DNA from 3 places in the Stutzerimonas decontaminans genome. Region 2 is predicted to be linked to each of the others. Evidence: predicted binding sites of a transcription regulator. Region 2 holds the regulator's gene; each other region holds the start of a gene.
The links. Region 2 encodes FliA, which starts transcription of late flagellar genes. Its sites were predicted from a motif close to CTAAAGTTTNNNNNNNNNNNGCCGNTAA; they were not measured.
Positions count from the first base shown of each region.

Region 1: UIB01_RS10695 (methyl-accepting chemotaxis protein) is a predicted target of FliA. The motif match lies at 5,112-5,139, and genes of this name have one in related genera.
Region 3: UIB01_RS12335 (methyl-accepting chemotaxis protein) is a predicted target of FliA. The motif match lies at 4,195-4,222, and genes of this name have one in related genera.

Region 1 is NZ_CP007509.1:2,300,709-2,307,906, forward strand. Features, by position in the region: gene UIB01_RS10670 (sensor domain-containing diguanylate cyclase) at 1-28, shown strand, start outside; gene UIB01_RS10675 (DNA topoisomerase IB) at 51-1,160, opposite strand; gene UIB01_RS23240 (hypothetical protein) at 1,219-1,383, opposite strand; gene UIB01_RS10680 (DUF421 domain-containing protein) at 1,489-2,181, opposite strand; gene UIB01_RS10685 (hypothetical protein) at 2,282-2,563, opposite strand; gene UIB01_RS10690 (hypothetical protein) at 2,705-2,974, opposite strand; gene UIB01_RS10695 (methyl-accepting chemotaxis protein) at 3,370-5,004, opposite strand; gene UIB01_RS10700 (undecaprenyl-diphosphate phosphatase) at 5,265-6,095, shown strand; partial or broken gene UIB01_RS10705 (alpha/beta fold hydrolase) at 6,187-7,147, shown strand.
Region 2 is NZ_CP007509.1:1,713,172-1,720,369, reverse strand. Features, by position in the region: gene UIB01_RS08075 (protein-glutamate methylesterase/protein-glutamine glutaminase) at 1-339, opposite strand, end outside; gene UIB01_RS08070 (chemotaxis protein CheA) at 398-2,572, opposite strand; gene UIB01_RS08065 (protein phosphatase CheZ) at 2,584-3,378, opposite strand; gene UIB01_RS08060 (chemotaxis response regulator CheY) at 3,402-3,776, opposite strand; gene fliA (RNA polymerase sigma factor FliA) at 3,851-4,576, opposite strand; gene fleN (flagellar synthesis regulator FleN) at 4,594-5,421, opposite strand; gene flhF (flagellar biosynthesis GTPase FlhF) at 5,513-6,805, opposite strand; gene flhA (flagellar biosynthesis protein FlhA) at 6,821-7,198, opposite strand, start outside.
Region 3 is NZ_CP007509.1:2,692,149-2,699,346, reverse strand. Features, by position in the region: gene htpG (molecular chaperone HtpG) at 1-1,847, shown strand, start outside; gene UIB01_RS12350 (OsmC family protein) at 1,907-2,341, opposite strand; gene UIB01_RS12345 (amidohydrolase family protein) at 2,696-3,589, shown strand; gene UIB01_RS12340 (DUF3859 domain-containing protein) at 3,654-4,121, shown strand; gene UIB01_RS12335 (methyl-accepting chemotaxis protein) at 4,278-5,903, shown strand; gene UIB01_RS12330 (methyl-accepting chemotaxis protein) at 6,046-7,198, shown strand, end outside.

The DNA.
Region 1 (7,198 bases), 590 kb from region 2:
CAATCGCGTTACGCTGTATCAACACTGAAGATGCTGCGCCCCGTGCTGTGTCACGCCTGATCGGTCTGCTGCGCACGCAGAAAATTTAGCAAGGCGACCTCTTCGGCACTCAGCCATTTGCGCTTGCGCGCCGCCCGTAGCTCGGCCAGATCGCCCGCTCCAAATGCTTGCAGGATCGCCGGATGGATATAGCACTGACGGCAAACCGCCGGGGTATTGCCCAGCTGCTGGGCGACCTGTTTGACTGTATCGACAAGATTCTGTTTCGCGACGCTTTCCGGGGCAGCGTCCAGCTTGCGTAGCCTTTCCAGGGCCAGAGCACTACCGGCCCAAGTGCGGTAGTCCTTGGCAGTGAAATCACGGCCAGTCATCTCGCGAAGATAGAGATTCACGTCCCCGGAACTGACGGCGCGGCGCTGGCCATCGCCGTCCAGATACTGAAAGAGTTGCTGGCCCGGCAGCTCCATGCAGCGTCGCATGAGTCTCGCCAAGCGGCGGTCACGCAGGGTCACCTGGTGTTCCACACCGCTCTTGCCGCGGAAATGAAAGCGGATCGAGGTGCCGCGGATGTCCACGTGCCGCGTGCGTAGGGTGGTCAGGCCATAGGATCGATTGTCTCGCGCATAGCGTGAATTGCCTATGCGGATCAGTGTTGATTCGAGCAGCATGACGACCAGTGCCATGACCTTTTGACGTGGCATTCCAGGCAGCGCGAGATGCTTTTCCAGATTGCGGCGTAGGTCCGGCAATGCCTCGCCGAATTCGAGCATCCGTTCGTACTTGTCGCTGTCGCGGATTTCACGCCAGCGGGTGTGGTAACGATACTGTTTGCGCCCACGCGCATCACGTCCGGTGGCCTGCAAATGCCCCTGAGGGTCGGGGCAGATCCATACGTCACGATAAGCCGGCGGTATTACCAGCTTGTTGATGCGCCTTATCTCGTCTTCGTTGCGAATCCGCTCGCCGTTCGGCTCGAAGTAGACAAATTTCCCACGCTGAACCTTACGGCTGATGCCTGGCTGCGAGTCGTCGACGTAATGCAGATCCGGCGGCAGGGTCGGGCAAAGCAGGGTGCCGGTGTCGCCGGTTTCGTCGACGGGAACGGGGCGGGTGCCTTCGGCGAGCGGTGGAGGTTCATCCATCAAGCTATCGTTGCGCATGTATGACGGTTCCCGTACGACCTCGCCGGCTACCCGCCGACGAGGCACTCGGATGGGCTCAGTTGTCCTTTTCGTCGCTGTTGCGCATCAACAAGCGAATGGCTGCGACCAATTCATCCACGGCTTCACGATAGAGCTCAGGTTTGGCCTCGGTTTCCGCCTGGTCGGCATGTTTGCGCGCGGTTTCGAGGTGGTCGTTGATCGATGAGTAGTCGCCAAGCATGGTGTGCTCCTGCTGCTGAATCGGAGGAAGATGGTGGCCAGAAACGTTTGCTTCTGCCGCCTCTAACAACTGACCGGCAACCTGCGTAGCGGTTCGTACCGTGTATCAGCGTGACCTGAGCGTAGAAAGCGCCTTCGACCAGCTGGGGTTGGAGCATCTGGGGCAATGCTGTTTCTGCTGGCTCTCCAGAGCCTGCGGAAAACCGCAGCGACTGCAGGCGTACATCCCGGCAGCGGGAACCTGGTGGAATACCGGCCGATACTCTGGTGGGAGGACGGACAGCCCAGGACGTACCGCGTCCGGCTCATGGAAAAACAGGCTGACATTGCCGTCGTTTTCCAGAATGCCGAGCCTGACCTGCCCGAGATGTTCGACGCCTTGCTGGCGCAGCTCCATGAAGAACTCGTCGGCGGAGATATTCAGGCCATCGAGACTGCGAAGCTCATAGATGCCGTCGCGGATGATGGTGACCGGCTTGCCTTCCAGCCAGACGCCAAAGCGCGGGCTGCGGTTCATGAAGAACACTGTCAGGCGGTACAGCGCTAACAGTGTGGCGAATACTGCCGCCACGGGGAGCAACGGCACATCGTCATAGAAGGAAACGTCGCCCGCGGCCGATCCGAGAGTCAGGATGATCACCAGTTCAAACACCGATAGCTGGCGAATACCGCGGCGACCGCTGACCTTGAGGAAGACAAACACGGCCATGAAAGCCAGCAGGGCCCGCAGTGCGACCTCCGCGACGAACATCAACGGAAATTCGTGCAGAAGCATGCGCTGCAAGTCAAAGGGAGTCATGTCGGTTCATCCTTCGGATAGCGCTGGCGGGAACGCAACTGAGCGTGTGTGTATGGCTGAACCCAGAGCGCACGTCTGGGCAGGGCAGTTCGTTGTCGATTCAGCCGGCCGCTGCTACTTCGAACTCCAGATCGATGCCGTCACCCGTGCCATCACCCACCACCGAGCCGACCACTGGCTTGGGCACTACGCCTCGGCCTTCATAGAGCTCGTTCAGATGCCGCAGTGCGACTTCGTTGATGTGGTCGATCAAACCGGGCATCTGAGCGTCTCGCGGCACGATGAAATGCAGTTTGACGGTATGGGCGTCAGGCCCCTGTGGGAGGTCGGCGAGACCACAGCTGTGCCATTGATCGTTGACGTATGCTTCTGCACCTTTCATGAGCTTCTCCTGTTTCGCTTGTTGATGTTGTGACCCTCAAACAGGCGAATGGATCAGTCCGCGGCTTGCTGTAGGAAAACGCGGAGCATGAAAAAAGGCCTGGAGCTCGCCGCTGCAGGCCTTTGTTCAAGCAGCCCATGGTTACTCGGGCATGTGCCACGGCGAGAAGTGAGCGCCGTCGCGGCTCAGCTGTTCGCGGGTTTGTTCCAGGGTCTCGCCGAGCTTTACCGGGTCGGTGAAGACGCTGCTGGACATTTTGCAGCGGCCGAGCAGGCGAGCTTCGTCGCGGTCGACGACGGTGATGCTGACTTCGCCATTACCTTCGGGAAGTGTCCAGGCGACGCACTGGAATGGTTTGAATGCGCGATCGGTGATCAGAAGGGCTTCGTTGATACGCAGCGGTGTGTGCATGGGGCATGTCTCTCTGTGTGATACCCAAAATACCTGCAGCCAAGCTCGTTGGCATTGGTCTTACATTGCAGTTGATGTACCCAGAGGACTGGCAAGTCACATGCGAGTTCGAAAAAGTTTGACGGCCTTTGCAATTAGCCAAAGGTATAAGCTTGACGCTCAGATGGCCGAAGGGCGAAGTGTGAAGCTAAACCTCTGTAAATGCTGGGGAAAATGAACTGCGGGTGACGTGGGGTGACGAGCAGGGCGCGCACGCGTCCATTTTTACTGCGACAACCTGTCGCGAGGAGAAATTGCTGGCTTGAGCGATGCCTGCTTCGCCCCGGTGCGGCGGGGAACGTTTACCGCCTCATCGTGGAGCCTGCGGTCCGTCAGATGCGGACCGCAGGCCGATATCAGACCCTGAACTGGCTGAGCAGGCGGTTCAGCTGGTTGGCGAGTTCGCCAAGGCGCTTGCCAGCTTCGCTGGACTGCTCTGCCGCGAGCGTACTCTCCTGCGCCAGCCCAGCCGCCTGCGTTACGTTCTGGTTGATGTCTTCGACCACGTGGGACTGTTGCAGCGTGGCGCTGGCAATCGAGGCGTTCAGCCCGGAAAGGTTACGCAGGGCCTGCGCGATCTCGCCAAGGCTTTCGCCCGCCTGACTGGCCTGCTCCACGGTGAGCTGGGAAGCACGATTGCTTTCCATGATGACGTTGACCGCAGCACCGGAATTTTTCTGCAGGCGCTCGATCATGCTGTGAATCTCTGCAGTTGATTGCTGGGTGCGCTGCGCCAGCAGGCGAACTTCATCGGCTACTACCGCGAAGCCACGACCCTGTTCGCCGGCACGGGCAGCTTCGATTGCGGCATTGAGTGCGAGCAGGTTGGTCTGTTCGGCGATCGAGCCGATCACCTCCAGTACCGAACCGATCTTCGTGGTTTCATCAGCCAGCGACTGAATAACGTCGACAGCCTGGCCGATGGTCGCTGAAAGCTCGTCGATCTGTTGCAGGCTCGTTTCGATATTGCGCTGGCCCTGGCCCGCTTGATTCTCCGCGCTACCCACCTCGCTGGAGGCGTGTTCTGCGTTCTTTGCCACTTCCTGCACGGCGTAGGTGACTTCGTTGATGGCCGTGGCTACCTGTTCCATTTGCAGCATTTGTTGCTGGCTCTGCTCGTGGGCCTGACCGGACAGCTGGCTGAGCGAGCGAGAGGAATGGTCCAGCGCCCCAGCAGTTTCGAACAACTGGCCAACGACGGTGCGCAGCTTTTGCGTGAATTGATTGAAATCACGGCCGAGGGCAGTCAATTCGTCGTTGCCGGATACGTCCAGCGTGCGGGTCAGGTCGGCCTCACCACTCGCGATATTCGCCATTGCAGCCATGGTGTGGCGAAGGGGGCGCACGATGCTACGGATCAGGATCGCCACCAGCACGGCCATGATCGCCGAGATAAACAGACCTATCAGGGAGAAACGAGTCAGGTAGTTCCAGAATTCCTGCTCGACGTCATCTACGTAGATGCCTGAGCCGATGATCCAGCCCCAGGGCTTGAACAGCTGCACGTAGGAGATCTTCGGCACAGGGTCTTCTTCGCCGGGCTTGGCCCACATGTAGTCGACCAGGCCAGCCCCGTCGCGCTGGGCGATCTTGACCATCTCGTTGAACAGTTCCTTGCCTTCCGGGTCCTTGATCTTCGATAGATCCTGGCCGTCGAGCTTCGGCTGCATTGGATGCATGATCATGGTCGGGCCCAGATCGTTGATCCAGAAATAGTCCTGGCCGTCGTAGCGCAGCAGGCGAACCTGTTCGATGGCCGCCTGCTGAGCCTCGGCTGTACTCATGGCGCCGCTGGTTTCCAGCTTGCGGTAGTGCTCGAAAACACCGGAGGCCGCCTCAACTACGTTCCGTGTTGCCTCTTGCTTGCCGCGATACAAGTCGGAGCGGACTTGCTGAATCATCAGCACGCCGAGAATGAACAGCATGACGATGGCGACCACGGGGATCAGCCAAAGGCGCTTGCTGATAGGAACATTTCGCAGCAGATTCATGGATAGGGCTCCAGGTGGTGTTTCTTATCGTTCTTTATCGCTGGTCGGTGGTAGGGCAGTTCACCCCGACCTCTTCGTACCGGTCGTGCCACGGCACTCTGTATAGCTTTTCGGCCGGGCGTGGCTAAAAATGAGCGCCTTTTTCGTCTGCCGTGGAATTTAGTTCGCTTGAACAAGTCAGAACAGCCGGCCAGATGGCTTTCTGACATATACCTTGGTTGCATTGAGCCGCGATGGACTGCATCGCTTTAGGGGAATAGATGGATGTTTGGGTTGCGATTCAGGCGCTGATTTTGGGTGTGGTGGAGGGTGTAACCGAGTTTCTGCCGGTTTCCAGCACGGGCCACCAGATCATCGTTGCGGATCTGATAGGTTTTGGTGGCGAGCGGGCGCTGGCCTTCAACATCATCATTCAGCTGGGCGCGATTCTCGCGGTGATATGGGAATACCGGCGCAAGATCATCGACGTAGTTGTGGGTCTGCCCAAGGAGCGTCAGGCGCAGAAATTCACGATCAATCTGTTGATCGCTTTCATGCCGGCAGTAGTGCTCGGCGTCGCCTTTGCCGACCTGATCCACGAGTATCTGTTCAACCCCATCACCGTCGCCACTGCTCTGGTGCTGGGCGGCATCGTCATGCTCTGGGCCGAGCGGCGCGATCACGCGATTCGCGCCGAGACTGTCGACGACATGAACTGGTCGCTGGCATTGAAAGTTGGCTTCGCCCAGTGCCTGGCGCTGGTGCCTGGTACATCGCGTTCGGGATCGACCATCATCGGCGGATTGCTGTTTGGGCTGTCGCGCAAGGCGGCGACTGAGTTCTCCTTCTTCCTGGCCATGCCAACCATGGTGGGCGCGGCGGTGTACTCGGGCTACAAGTACCGCGACCTGTTTCAGCCTGGTGATTTTGCGGTGTTCGCCATCGGCTTCGTTACCTCATTCATCTTCGCGATGCTTGCGGTGCGGGCGTTGCTCAAGTTCATCGGCAACCACAGCTACGCGGCGTTCGCCTGGTACCGGATCGGCTTTGGCCTGCTGATTCTGGCCACCTGGCAACTCGGTCTAATCGACTGGACCAGCGTCCAGGCCTGATCCACCGGATCGATGGCTTTGCCTTCGTTTGGGTGATGGCGCGCACAGGCGCGCCTGGCTTTGCCATAGTGGATCTCCAGCAGGAGGCCACATGACCGCTACCGCCGAACATTTCCAGCTTGACCTGAACGGTATCTCTCTCAGCGCTGTATAGCGCCGGCCCGGAACAGGGCAGGCCGGTGTGGCTCCTGCATGGCTTTCCCGAGTGCTGGTATTCATGGCGCAATCAGATCGATTCGCTCGTGGCGGCTGGTTATCGCGTGTTCGTCCCGGAGATGCGCGGCTACGGGCGCAGCAGTGCGCCGGCTGAGGTTGCCGCCTATGACGTGCTGACGCTGTGCGGCGATATTCGGGCGGCCATGGATCACTTCGGTCATCGGCAGGCCGCGCTGGTAGGGCATGACTGGGGTGCGATGGTCGCCTGGTATCTCGCGTTGCTGGAGCCGGAGCGGGTCACTACGCTGGTGACCATGTCGGTGCCGTTCGCGGGAAGACCGCGGCGGCCTGCGACCGAGATCATGCGCGAGGCCAGCGGTGATCGTTTTAACTACATCCTCTATTTCCAGCAGTCCGGTCGCGCCGAGCGTGAGCTGGATGCAGATGTCGATCGTACTCTGCGCCTGCTGATGTACTACCAGGAGCGAAACCTGCTGCTGCAGGAAAAGTCAGCCGACGGCACGCTGTTTGAAAACGACATGCAGGCGGGCCCGTTGCCCGAGTGGTGCTCCGAAGACGACTTCGCCGTATATCGGCAGGCCTTTGCTAAGCAAGGCTTTCGCGGCGCACTGAACTGGTATCGCAACTTCGAACGCAACTGGCAGGTCACCGCGCCACTGCAGGGGCGCAAGATCACCCAGCCGACCATGTTTCTGATCGGCGACCACGATCCGGTAGGCGAGCTTGAGGCCTATACGCTGAAGATGATGCCGGAGTGGGTACCGGACCTGGAGCAGCACCTGCTGGCGCCGTGCGGCCACTGGATTCAGAACGAGCAGGCGGAGCGGGTAAACGCGTTGCTGCTGGATTTTCTGGCGCGGCGCTTTGTGGGCTGATGCGAGGGGCCTGCTGCTCTGGTTGAGCGCTTTCTCATCCACCGGGCCGGC
Region 2 (7,198 bases):
ACGCGAAATATCTTCGAAGTTCTTCGGCAAATAGTCGACCGCGCCAGCATCCAGCGCATCGAGGGTCACTCGCGCGCCTTCGTGCGTCAGCGAGGAGAACATCAGCACTGGCGTCGGGCAACGCTGCATGATCTGCCGCACGGCCGTGATGCCGTCCATCATCGGCATCTCGTAATCCATGGTGATGACGTCCGGTTTCAGCGCCAGCACCTGATCGATTGCCTCCCGACCGTTGGTGGCGGTACCGACGACCTGAATATTAGGATCAGAGGATAGGATTTCCGAGACACGCCGGCGAAAGAAGCCGGAATCGTCGACGACCAGGACCTTGACTGCCATACATCACTCCTAGCGGCAAGCGCCCCCACCTGCGGGCGGGCGGCGCTGCCTGACCGAATCAAATCCTGCGTGCGTACCGCTTGAGCATGCTGGGAACGTCGAGAATCAGCGCGATGCGGCCATCGCCAGTGATGGTGGCACCAGACATACCTGGCGTGCCTTGCAGCATCTTGCCCAGCGGTTTGATGACCACTTCCTCTTGCCCAACCAATTGGTCGACGACAAAACCGATGCTCTGGTTGCCAACACTGAGGATCACGACGTGCCCCTCTCGCTGCTCATCTTGAGCCGCATCCTGAATCAACCATCGCTTGAGATAGAACAGCGGCAGCGCCTTGTCGCGCACGATCACCACCTCCTGACCATCCACGACGTTGGTGCGCGAAAGGTCGAGATGGAAGATCTCGTTGACGTTGACCAGCGGGAAGGCGAAGGCCTGGTTACCAAGCATCACCATCAGGGTCGGCATGATCGCCAGAGTCAATGGCACCTTGATCACCACCTTCGAGCCTTGGCCCTTGGTGGAGAACACGTTGACCGTGCCGTTGAGCTGGGAAATCTTGGTTTTCACCACGTCCATGCCGACACCACGGCCGGACACATCGGAGATCTCGGTCTTGGTCGAGAAGCCCGGCGCGAAGATCAGGTTGTAGCATTCCAGATCGCTCAGGCGGTCAGCGGCATCCTTCTCCAGCATGCCCTTTTCCACGGCCTTGGCGCGCAGGACGTTGGCGTCCATGCCCTTGCCGTCATCACTGATGATCAGCAGGATGTGGTCGCCTTCCTGTTCAGCCGACAGCACCACCCGCCCGGTACGCGGCTTGCCAGCGGCCTCGCGCTCCTCGGGCATCTCGATACCGTGGTCGACCGCGTTGCGCACCAGGTGCACCAGCGGGTCGGCCAGCGCCTCGACGAGGTTCTTGTCGAGGTCGGTTTCTTCACCGACCAGCTCGAGGTTGATCTCTTTCTTCAGGCTGCGCGCCAGATCACGTACCAGCCGCGGGAAGCGCCCAAAGACCTTCTTGATCGGCTGCATGCGGGTTTTCATCACCGCACTCTGCAGATCGGCTGTGACTACGTCGAGATTGGAAACGGCCTTGGCCATCGCCTCGTCGCCACTGTTGGAGCCCAGGCGCACCAGACGATTACGCACCAGCACCAGCTCGCCGACCATGTTCATGATTTCATCGAGGCGCGCGGTATCCACGCGCACCGTCGTCTCGGCTTCGGCCGGCGCTTTTTCTGCCGGAGCCGCGGCAGCAGGCTTGCTCACCGCGGCCGCTGGTGCAGCCTTGGCTGGAACAGCAGCACGAGCGGGCTCGGGCTTGGGTGCCGGCTTGCTCGGCGCGGCAGCCGCTACCTCGGCAACCGCAGGCTCAAATTTGCCTTTGCCGTGCAGCTGATCGAGCAGCGCTTCGAACTCGTCATCGCTGATCTCATCAGTGGCGCTGGCACTGCCGACCGGCGCAGCACTCGACGGCGCAGCGGGTTCAGCGCTTACGCTGCCAACGGGCTCGAACTTGCCCTTGCCATGCAGCTGATCGAGCAGAGCCTCGAATTCGTCGTCGGTAATCTCATCGCTGGTCGGTGCAGCGACCTCAGGCTCGGGTGCCGTGCTGGATGCACTGGCCGAGAACTGACCTTTGCCATGCAGCTGGTCGAGCAACGACTCGAATTCGTCGTCAGTGATTTCGTCAGCGCCACCGCTTGCCGGCGCGGCTGCAGACTCGCCGGCTGGCGGCTGAACGGCGTCGAGCAGCTGCTCGAATTCGCTGTCGTCAGCTTCGACCTGGGGCTCGGGCATAACCGGCGTCTCGACCGGAGCCGCCGGTTCGTCAGCAGAAGCGGGTTCTGCCAGACGCGCCAGAGCGGCGAGTAGCTCGCGTGAGGCGGGAGTCGGCTCGACGCGCTCGCGGACCTGACTGAACATCTCGTTCACGGAGTCGAGGGCCTGCAACACGACATCCATCAGTTCGGAGTCGACGCGACGCTCACCCTTGCGCAGGATGTCGAAGACGTTTTCGGCGATATGGCAGCACTCCACCAGCTCATGGAGCTGAAGAAAGCCCGCACCGCCCTTTACCGTGTGGAACCCGCGAAAAATCGCATTGAGCAACGCCATGTCATCGGGGCTGCTTTCCAGCTCCACGAGTTGCTCGGACAATAGTTCGAGAATCTCGCCGGCCTCTACCAGGAAATCCTGGAGGATTTCTTCATCGGCGTCGAAGCTCATATTCACTTCCCCTAAAAGCCCAGGCTTGAAAGCAGATCATCGACATCGTCCTGGCCGGAAACGACGTCTTCACGCATATCGGCATGCATCTGCGGACCTTCACCGTTGGAAGGCATTTTTTCTTGTTTTTTCTTCTCTTGCTCGGCACGCATGGCATCGCGGTCGTGCTGGATGCCGGCGACGCGGTCGACCTGCCCCGCCATGAGGACGAGATTGAGCAGGTTGCTTTCAAGCTCGGTGATGAGGCGGGTCACCCGCTTGATCACCTGGCCGGTCAGATCCTGGAAGTCTTGGGCAAGCATGATTTCGCTGAGATTCTGCGACAGCTGGCTGCCGTCATTCATGCTGCGCTGGAGGTATTGGTCGATGCGCTTGACCAGCTCGCGGAATTGCTCGGCATTCATTTCGCGACGCATGAAGCGCTGCCAGTCGGCCGTCAAGCTCTGGGCCTCGTAGCTCACGTAGTTCACCAGCGGAGCGGACTCCTCCACCAGATCCATGGTGCGATTGGCGGCCTTCTCGGTCATCTCCACCACGTAGGACAGGCGATCGGTCGCATCGGTAATCGGTGACGGATCGCCCCCGGTAGCGCAGGTATCCATCTCGAGCTTGACGATAGCGTTGTGCAGCTCGCGGGTGAGCTTGCCAACCTCCAGATAGAGCCCGTGATTGCGCACCTGATTGAGCTCGTTGAACATCTGCGTCGCTTCATCGAAGCGGCCCTGCTGCAGACTTTCGATCAGCTTGGGTGCATGGGCCTTCAGAGTCGCTTCGAACTCTGCCAGGCTTTGATCTGCTTGCGTCATAGTGCCCTCGCGGCGTTGCTGCTTCAGCCGTTGACGCGCTCGAAGATCTTCTCGATCTTCTCCTTGAGCACCTGGGCAGTAAAAGGCTTGACCACATAGCCGTTAACCCCGGCCTGTGCCGCCTCGATGATCTGGTCGCGTTTCGCCTCGGCTGTCACCATCAGTACTGGCAGGTGCTTGAGGCGCTCATCAGCGCGCACGGTGCGCAGCAGATCGATACCGCTCATGCCCGGCATGTTCCAGTCGGTGACGAGGAAGTCGAAGCTGCCGCTCTTCAGCATTGGCAGCGCGGTGGTGCCGTCATCCGCTTCGGCGGTGTTGGTGAACCCCAGATCACGCAGGAGGTTCTTGATGATTCGTCTCATCGTCGAGAAGTCATCGACGATGAGGATTTTCATGTTCTTGTCCAAGTCGACCTCCGTAAGTCCAAAAATGCCTCAGCAAACCGAGCACGTCATACCGCAAACAATCGTCAATTGGCGCGCCATTCGCCGAGGCGTGCACGCAAGCGCGCAGCACACTGGCTATGCAACTGGCTCACACGCGACTCGCTAACTCCCAGCACCTGCCCAATTTCCTTCAAGTTCAATTCTTCGTCGTAATACAGCGACAGCACCAGCTTCTCGCGCTCGGGCAGGTTGGCAATGGCGTCGGCCAGGGCCTGCTGAAAGCGTTCGTCCTCGAGATCGCGGAAGGGCTCAGGGTGGGTACTGGCAGCATCCTCCTGAAGCTCGCCGTGCTCACCCTCCTGCAGCAGATCATCGAAGCTGAACAGGCGGCTGCCCAGCGTATCGCCGAGAATGCCGTAATACTCATCGAGGCTTAGCTTAAGTTCGGCCGCAACCTCGTGATCTTTAGCGTCGCGACCGGTTTTCGCCTCGATCGCCCGAATCGCCTCGCTGACCATCCGCGAATTGCGGTGCACCGAGCGCGGCGCCCAGTCGCCCTTGCGCACTTCGTCGAGCATGGTGCCGCGAATGCGGATACCGGCGTAGGTTTCGAAACTGGCACCCTTGCCGGCGTCGTATTTCTTAGCTGCTTCCAGCAGTCCGATCATTCCAGCCTGAATCAGATCGTCGACCTGCACGCTGGCAGGCAGACGCGCCAGCAGGTGGTAAGCGATTCGCTTGACCAGCGGGGCGTACTGATCGATCAGGCGGTACTGCGCATCCTTTGCCTGAGCCTTGCTGTAATACATAGCGGATCCGGCACCTGTCATTCGTGGCTTTGTGAAGCGGGGGTGATGAGACGCTCTACGAAGAATTCGAGATGACCACGCGGCGTGGCGGGCAACGGCCAAGTATCGACCCTCTGCGCGATGGCCTTAAACGCCAGCGCGCATTTAGATCGCGGGTAGGCTTCATAGACCGCACGCTGCTTCTGTACAGCCTTGCGCACAGCCTCATCGTAAGGCACGGCACCGACATACTGCAGCGCTACATCCAGAAAGCGCTCGGTGACCTTGGTCAGCTTGGCGAACAGGTTGCGCCCTTCCTGCGGAGCATGAGCCATATTGGCGAGCACCCGGAAACGGCTGATGCCGTAATCACGGTTAAGCAGTTTGATCAGCGCGTAGGCATCGGTGATCGAGGTCGGCTCATCGGTGACGACCAGCAGCACCTCCTGCGCGGCGCGCACGAAGCTCACTACTGAATCGCCGATACCAGCCGCGGTGTCGATGATCAGCACGTCGAGCTCGTCGCCGAGCTCGCTGAACGCCTGGATCAACCCCGCGTGCTGCAGCGAAGACAACTGCACCATGCTCTGCGTGCCGGATGCGGCCGGCACTACGCGGATGCCGCCCGGCCCCTGGATCAGCACGTCGCGCAGATCACATTCGCCGGCGATGACGTCGGCCAGGGTGCGCTTGGTGGTAAGCCCCAGCAGCACGTCGACGTTGGCCAGGCCGAGGTCGGCGTCAAGCAACACCACACGTCGGCCAAGGTCAGCCAGCGCCAGTGCCAGATTGACCGACACGTTGGTCTTGCCGACGCCACCCTTGCCGCCGGTCACCGCAATCACCTGTACGGGATGCATACCCATGTTCACATGCCTATATCTTGCTGGGGCCTTGCGGCCGGCGATGCGCCCGCATGGCACGCATCTGATTCATTCAGGTACTGCTGTCGCAGCATCATCCGGCCCGCCGTGACGAGCCGTTGTACAACCCGGCGAACATATCGGCCATGGTTTCCTCGCTCGGTTCCTCGCCGGATTGCAGACTCACCGCGCGACTGACCAGTTGATGGCTGCGTGGCAGGTGCAAGTCGTCCGGAATCCGGGGGCCGTCCGCGAGGTACGCTATCGGCAAGTGCTGGCTGATCGTGAGCCCAAGCACATCACCGAGGCTGCCAGCCTCGTCCAGCTTTGTCAGGATACAGCCAGCCAGGCCACAGCGACGATAGTTGTGCCACGCCGCCTTGAGCACCTGGCTCTGGCTGGTTGCAGCCAGCACCAGATAATTCTTCGATTTGACGCCCTTGTCGGACAGCGCCTCGAGTTGCATACGCAGCGTCGGATCGCTGGCGGGCAGACCGGCGGTGTCGATCAGGATCACCCGCTTGCGCGCCAGTGAGGCCAACGACTTGTTCAGCGGCTGACTCGGATCGAGCTGCAGCACCGGCACATCGAGGATCCGCCCCAGAGTCTTGAGCTGCTCCTGCGCGCCGATCCGGTAGTTGTCCATGCTGGCCAGAGCAATGCTCTGTGCGCCGTACTTCAATACGTAGCGCGCCGCGAGCTTGGCCAGCGTGGTGGTCTTGCCGACGCCAGCTGGGCCTACCAAGGCGATGACACCACCCTCTTCCAGCGGCTCGTTCTTGCTGACCTTGATCGCCTGCGCCAAGTGCGCCAGCACCATGCGCCAAGCCTGGCGCGACTCGTTGATGCCGGCAACTTTTTCCAGCAGGCTGCGCGACAGCTCAGCCGGCAGCCCCATGCGCTGCAGACGGCGCCAGAGGCCAGCCTGTTGCGGCCGACGGCTCTGCTCCTGGCCCCAGGCAATCGAACCGAGCTGCACTTCGATCAGCTCGCGCAGACCATGCAGCTCCGAATACATCGCTTCGATCGCACGCGAATCGACCGCAGCGGTAGCCTCGGCAACCGGAGTGGGTTGCGGCTTGCTCGCTGCGGCGGCCGGCTTCTCGTCAACCAGTTGACGATCCTGCATCTTCGCCCGCGGTGCGGCGCTCAGCTCGGCGTGGGCATTGGCCAGACGGGCCTGAGTCTTGCGCAGCTCGGCTTCCAGCGCCGGGTTGGGCTTGTTGGCGGCCGGCGCAGATTGCATCGGGTAATCGAGCACGGCAGTCAGCTCGACGCCACCGGCCACCCGGCGATTGCCGATGATCACGGCATCGGCGCCCAGCTCGTCACGCACCATTTTCATGGCGATGCGCATATCGGCGGCGAAGAAACGTTTGACCTGCATGGCCTGTACCCTCGGTTAATTCTGACCCACCGTCGAGACGATGGTGACCTGCTTGTTGTCCGGTATTTCCTGGTAGGCCAGAACATGAATGTTCGGCACTGCCAGGCGCGCGAATCTCGACAGCATCGCCCGTACCGGGCCGGCCACCAGCAGAACTGCCGGCTTGCCGAGCATTTCTTGACGCTGTGCCGCTTCTACCAGAGACCTTTGCAACTTTTCGGCCATTCCCGGCTCCAGCAGAATTCCGTCTTCGGAACCCTGCCCAGCCTTCTGCAAGCTATTGAGCAAAATCTGTTCCAACCGCGGCTCCAGCGTAATCACAGGCAGCTCCGGCTCTAGTCCCACAACGTTTTGCACGATCGCCCGAGACAGCGCAACGCGTACCGCAGCGAC
Region 3 (7,198 bases), 980 kb from region 2:
TTCATCTGATGATCCATTCGCTGTATTCCAACAAGGAAATCTTCCTTCGCGAGCTTATTTCCAACGCCTCCGATGCCGCTGACAAGCTGCGCTTCGAAGCGCTGGCCAAGCCGGAGTTGCTCGAGGGCGGTGCCGATCTGAAGATCCGCCTCAGCTTTGACAAGGACGCCAAGACCGTCACGCTGGAAGACAACGGCATCGGCATGAACCGCGATGACGTGATTGCGCATCTGGGCACCATCGCCAAGTCTGGTACTGCCGACTTCCTGAAGAATCTCTCTGGCGACCAGAAGAAGGATTCGCACCTGATCGGTCAGTTCGGTGTGGGTTTCTATTCCGCCTTCATCGTCGCCGACAAGGTTGATGTCTACAGCCGCCGCGCCGGCACGCCAGCCAGCGAAGGCGTGCACTGGTCCTCGGCAGGCGAGGGCGAGTTCGAAGTTGCCACGGTCGAAAAGGCCGAGCGCGGTACTCGTATCGTCCTGCACCTGAAAAACGGCGAGGAAGAGTTCGCCGATGGCTGGCGCCTGCGCAACATCGTCAAGAAGTACTCCGACCACATCGCCCTGCCCATCGAGTTGCCGAAGGAGTTCCATGGCGAGGAACAGGACAAGCCGACCGAACCCGAGTGGGAGACGGTCAACCGCGCCAGTGCACTCTGGACTCGTCCGCGCACCGAGGTGAAGGACGAGGAGTATCAGGAGTTCTACAAGCACGTCGCCCACGACTTCGACAATCCGCTGTCCTGGAGCCACAACAAGGTCGAGGGCAAGTTGGAGTACACCTCGCTGCTCTATGTGCCTGGACGTGCGCCGTTCGATCTGTATCACCGCGAGGCACCCAAGGGCCTGAAGCTCTACGTCCAGCGCGTGTTCATCATGGATCAGGCCGATGAGTTCCTGCCGCTCTATCTGCGCTTCATCAAGGGTGTGGTGGACTCCAACGACCTGTCGCTGAACGTGTCCCGCGAGATTCTGCAGAAGGATCCGGTCATCGATTCGATGAAGTCGGCGCTGACCAAGCGTGTGCTCGACATGCTGGAGAAACTGGCCAAGGACAAGCCCGAGGATTACAAGAACTTCTGGAAGCAGTTCGGCCAGGTGCTCAAGGAAGGCCCGGCGGAAGACTTCGCCAACAAGGAGAAGATCGCCGGCCTGCTGCGCTTTGCTTCCACCAACGACGCCTCGGGTGAGCAGTCGGTTTCGCTGGCCGATTACCTCGGCCGCATGAAGGAAGGCCAGGACAAGATCTACTTCCTCACCGGCGAGAGCTACGCGCAGGTCAAGAACAGTCCGCACCTGGAGGTGTTCCGCAAGAAGGGCATCGAGGTGCTGCTGCTGACCGATCGCATTGACGAGTGGCTGATGAGCTACCTCACCGACTTTGACGGCAAGCAGTTCGCCGATGTCGCACGCGGCGATCTGGACCTGGGCAAACTGGATTCCGAAGAGGACAAGAAGGCTCAGGAAGAAATCGCCAAGTCCAAGGAAGGCCTGATCGAGCGTCTGAAGGGCGCACTGGGTGACGAAGTCGCCGAGGTGCGGGTTTCCCACCGCCTGACCGATTCACCGGCAATCCTTGCGATCGGCGAACAGGATCTTGGCCTGCAGATGCGTCAGATTCTCGAGGCGAGCGGGCAGAAGGTGCCGGAATCCAAACCGATCTTCGAAATCAACCCGCAGCATCCGCTGATCGAAAAGCTGGATGCCGAGCCGGATGAGGATCGCTTTGCCGACCTTTCGCACATCCTGTTCGACCAAGCCGCACTCGCGGCGGGAGACAGCCTCAAGGATCCGGCTGCGTATGTGCAGCGCCTGAACAAGTTGCTGGTCGAGCTCTCAGCCTGATCCGTAACCTGTGTAACGAAAACGGCCCGTTTTAGACGGGCCGTTTTCGTTTGTCTTGCTCAGAGCAGCACGCTGACCAAGCGCGTGCCATGGGTAAGGTTATCAGCCACCGGACAGCGTTTTTCGATCTGTTCGAGAAGCGCCTGCTTGCCGGCCTGGTCCAGATCGGCGTCGATCTCGACCTTCACCCGCAGCTCCTGAAAGCCGGGGCGTACATCCGGATCGCGGCCCAACAGGCCAGCGGGATCGTAATCGGCCTCCAGCTCAAAGCGCATGCCGCGCAGTTCGATCTTCTGCTGATGGGCGATGAAACGGCCGATGGTACCGAAACATCCGGCCACAGCCGCCAGGATGGCCTCCAGAGGGGTTGGTCCTAGATCCTGTCCTGCTGCGTTTTTCGGCTGGTCCATCGTCAGACGATGATTGCCGCACTCCACCACGATCGCCATTCCGGCGTTCATCTCTCCACGTGCGCTGATGGTTTTCATTGCCATGCGATGTTCCTTTTGCTGCATCAGAGAATTATTGCGCGTAGCCAGGCGCAGGCTGCGCGCTTGATTGACGCGATACTAGTGTCGTCACGGTATCCCCGCTTTGATTCCAATCAATACGGTGGGGGGTATGGTGAGCAGCCCGCAGCGGGGCCGCGCAACTGGCAAAGCTGAACGGTCATGGGTACCGGCGGTCTACTCGCTGGCTGTCAGGAGGACCGTGCTTTGAACATTTCCAGAGTTTTTTCACTTGCTGCTCTTTTCTTGCTCGCGCCGGTCGCTGGAGCGGAAACGCGCGAGTACCGCTACAGCGATGCGCATTTGCACTACGTCGACTTCTTCCAGGAAACCGATGGCATGCAGAAGTTGCTGGAGGCCATGGACGCTGGCGGGATCGATCACGTGATGATCAGCGGCATCCCCGTGGCGAAGAAATGGCATGAAAACGAGCCCAAACGCCCGCGCTACTACGCGGGTGACGATGCCCCGGTGTACTGGTACAGCGCCACCGACGTGCTGGTCGCCGCGGCTCTCGAGGAGCTGGATGACAAGCGGCGCAAGCGTTTCCATCCGTTTCTTTCCGGCTTCAACCCCAACGACAAGAACGCCGATGCGCATATCCGCCGCATGCTAGAGCTGCACCCGGGGCTCTGGCAGGGGTTGGGTGAGATTTTCACCCGCCATGACGATGTCACCGCGTTGACCGAGGGTGACACGCCGCGCGCCAACAACGAGGCGTTGGCCAGGGTCTATCACCTGGCCGCCGAATTCGACCTGCCGGTGATGCTGCATTCCAACATCACCTCCAAGCGCGAGCGCAATCCGCTGTACCTTGTCGAGCTGGAGGAACCGCTGCGCAACCATCCGCATACGCGGTTCATCTGGGCGCATGCCGGTACCAGCATGGAATTGCATCGTCATCAGGAAAAGCTGACCTTCCTGCATGAGACTGTCAGTCGACTGCTCGATGATTACCCGAACCTGTACATCGATCTGTCCTGGACGATGCTCAAACCCTATCTGCTGGACGAACAGGACAAGCCTGATCCGAAGTGGGTAGCGTTAGCGAAGCGGCATCCGACACGTTTCGTGATCGGTTCCGATGTGGTGGGCCGTTTCGAGAATCTTGCCACCGGCATGCATGCCTTCGCGCCATTTCTCGATGCGCTGCCTGAAGATGTGGCGCGAGGCATAGCGCGGGACAACTTTCTCGCGCTATTGCCAAGCAAGCGTCAGGACGAGCTGCGCTAAGCGTCATCAGGCTGTAATCGTCACGTCATAACCTGCCGGCTTCGCAGATTGGAAGGAGCAGGTCATGACGTTCGCTCGTTGGTCGCTGGTCGCCACGTTATTCACCGTGTGTGTGCCGGCGCAGGCGCAGGTTGAGGTAGTGGGGCCGGTCGAGTACGGCATCTTCGAAACCCTCAAGGAAGATTTTCAACCCGGCGAGCGCGTGTTAAGCCGGCGCGACCAGCCGATTCGTCAGACCACCGAAGTGCCCGCGCGCCTAGGTAGCAAGTTTGGGATGCGCTATCGCCTGGTTGGCAAGCGCGAGGCAGACACGCCGCTGACCTTGCTGTACCTGACACCTGGGGTAGTCACACCTGATGGCAAGCGCCACGACAAGTTCGAAGTGGTGCAGGGCCTGGTGCCCGACGCGGAAACCGATGTAATGGCCTTCGAGTTCACGGAGCCCCATGAGGTGGTCACTGGGGAATGGCGGCTGCTGGTGTTCCAAGGTGACCGCAAACTGGCCGAACAGACGTTTCAGGTGAGCGAATGATGATGGCCCTAGCGGCTTGAATGATGGCCTTCGGGACCGTTAGTCGGTATGCATCGTTAATTTGACGTCAAGATTCAAGTGGGTGGTTCTGCCTCCGATAAGTGAAGCAAGTCACGGTATGTGACGTCGTTTCATTTTCATGGAGAAGGTAAGCCCATGTCCGTACGCACCCTTACGATCGGCAAACGTTCCGCCCTCGGCTTCGGCCTAATCGGGCTATTGGTCCTGTTTCTAGGGATTTTCGCGCTAAAGCAGATGGCCAACATGCGCGAGGAAAGCAGGGAGGTCGACGAGAACTGGCTGCCCAGCATCATGGCACTCAGCGAGCTGAACGTGACCGTGATGCGTATCCGGGCTAACACCTTGCGGCTAGCGCTGGCTGAAGACCCTCAGATGGTGCAAGACCGGGCCCAGCGGCTGACTCAGCTGCTAACCGAGGTGGTTCAACGCGATGCCTTGTACGCTGAGCTTATAACCACCCCGGAGGAGAAGGCGTCCTATCAGCGCTTCAAGCAGAGCTTCGATCAGTATCTGCTTGCCCAGCAGAGCGTCATGAAGCATGTGCTCGGCGGCGATCACGCACAGGCGGTGGCGGTCGTGAACGGTGCAATCAATGAGCACGCCGACACTGTGACCGCTTCGTTGAACCAGCTGCTAGCCATCAATAGTGAGGAGGCCGGTCGGGCCGCGGAGCGTGCGTCCGCGCAATACGACACGGCGTTCAGCTGGGTGGTGGCCACGCTGGTGCTTGCCGCTGGCATTACCGTAACGCTTGCTTGGGTGTTCACCCGCAGCGTCGTCGGCCCGCTGAGTACTGCCGTTTCGGTAGCCGAGCGCATAGCAGCTGGTGATCTGACCGGCGAATTCATCGTGGAAGGTAAGGATGAGCCGGCTCGTCTGTTGAGCTCGCTCAAAACGATGCAAGGTAGCTTGCGCGGGACCATTCAGGGCATTGCCGAGTCGTCCAATCAACTCGCTTCGGCAGCCGAGGAACTCAACGCGGTTACCGAGGATTCGACGCGCGGCTTGCATCAGCAGAACCACGAGATCGAACAAGCGGCCGCTGCCGTGAATGAGATGACCGCAGCCGTAGACGAAGTCGCACGTAACGCGGTGGCTACGTCTGAAGCTTCGCAGGACTCCAGCGACATCGCGCAACGCGGGCGTAAGCAGGTCATGCAGACAGTCGAGTCCATTAATCTCCTGGCAAGCGACGTGACCAATACCGCAGGTGAAGTTGAACATCTGGCCGGTCAGGTGCGAGACATCAGCAAGGTGCTGGAAGTGATCCGCTCGATTGCCGAGCAAACCAATCTGCTCGCGCTGAACGCCGCGATCGAGGCGGCCCGGGCTGGCGATGCCGGGCGCGGCTTCGCGGTTGTCGCGGACGAGGTGCGTGCACTGGCGCATCGTACCCAGCAGTCCACGGGTGAGATCGAGCAGATGATCGGCAGCGTTCATCAGGGTACCGACAAGGCGGTGAGCGCGATGCACGTCAGCAACGAGCGGGCGCGTACTACGCTGGACATGGCACGGGCTGCCGGTGAGGCGCTCGACGGCATCACAGCCGCGATCAGCCAGATCAGCGAGCGCAACCTGGTGATCGCCAGTGCCTCAGAAGAGCAGGCCCAGGTCGCCCGTGAGGTGGACCGGAATCTGGTCAACATCCGTGACCTGTCGCTGCAGTCTTCGGCCGGGGCAAATCAGACCAGCGCGGCAAGCCAGGAGCTGGCGCGCTTGGCTATCGGGCTGAACGAAGTGGTGCAAAAGTTCCGGATCTGAGCGGATGAAGCTGCGAGCCGTAAAGAAAGAAATTCTCAGTTGCGATAAATATATTTGTCGTCGCTTGTCAAGTAATGCATGACCCTGCCCGATATACGGTTATATCCCGTAGTCGAAGCGAGGTCTTGCTATGTTTAGACAGATGAGAATTGCCCTTAGGGCCGGTTTGGGTTTTGGCGTAGTGGCATTGCTGGTCTTCCTTCTCGGCGTCTTCGCGCTGACCCGGATTGCCGCGATGGAAGACGAGGCGGAGGAGGTTGATCAGCGATTGCTGCCAACGATTCAGTTGCTCGGTCAGGTCAACCAAGAGTTCCTGATGATCCGCGCCGGCACCTTGCGCTTGCTGATCAGCGAGCCGTCAGAGCGCAGTCGTGCTGCCGAAGGCCTCGAAGCCCTGCGCAAAACGCTGTCCCAGGAGCGACAGGACCTGGATCGGCTGATACAGAGTGCAGATGGCAAAGCCTTGCTTGCTACCTTCGACCAGTCACTGACACGCTATGAGAGCTTTCAGCGCAAGATCGTCGAGCTCGCCTTGCAGGGCCGCCTTGAGGAGGCTGTCGAGATCACCCGCGGTGAGTTGAATGAGCATGCGCGGAATACTTCTCAGGCTGTACATGACCTCATCGACCTCAACCGCAAGGCAGCCAATGCGGCCAGTGATCATGCGCTTGAAGTTGCGGCCAGCGCTTTCCAGGGTGTCGTCATTGCGATGATCCTGGCGTTTATCGCTACCATCATTCTCGCCATGCTGCTGACACGCAGTATCGTGCAACCGCTGGCAGAAGCTGTCGGTGTTGCCGAGGTCATTGCCGGTGGTGACCTGACCCGCCATTTCCAGGTCGTCGGCAGCGACGAGCCGGCGCGCCTGCTCAGTGCGCTGCAGGCGATGCAGCGAAGCCTGCGTGAAACCATCCAGGGGATTTCCGACTCCTCCAACCAGCTGGCGTCAGCGGCGGAAGAGCTCAATGTCGTGACCGAGGACTCGACCCGCGGCCTGCATCAGCAGAATCACGAGATCGAACAGGCGGCTACTGCAGTCAACGAAATGACTGCAGCGGTCGATGAAGTCGCACGTAACGCAGTGGCGACCTCCGAGGCCTCGCGTGAATCCGACGACACGGCGCAGCACGGCCGCCAGCAGGTCATTCGCACAGTCGACTCAATCGGCCTGCTAGCCGACGATGTGACGCAGACCGCCACCGAGGTCGAACGCCTGGCCGGCCAAGTGCGCGATATCAGCAAGGTGCTGGATGTGATTCGCTCGATCGCCGAGCAGACCAACCTGCTGGCGCTCA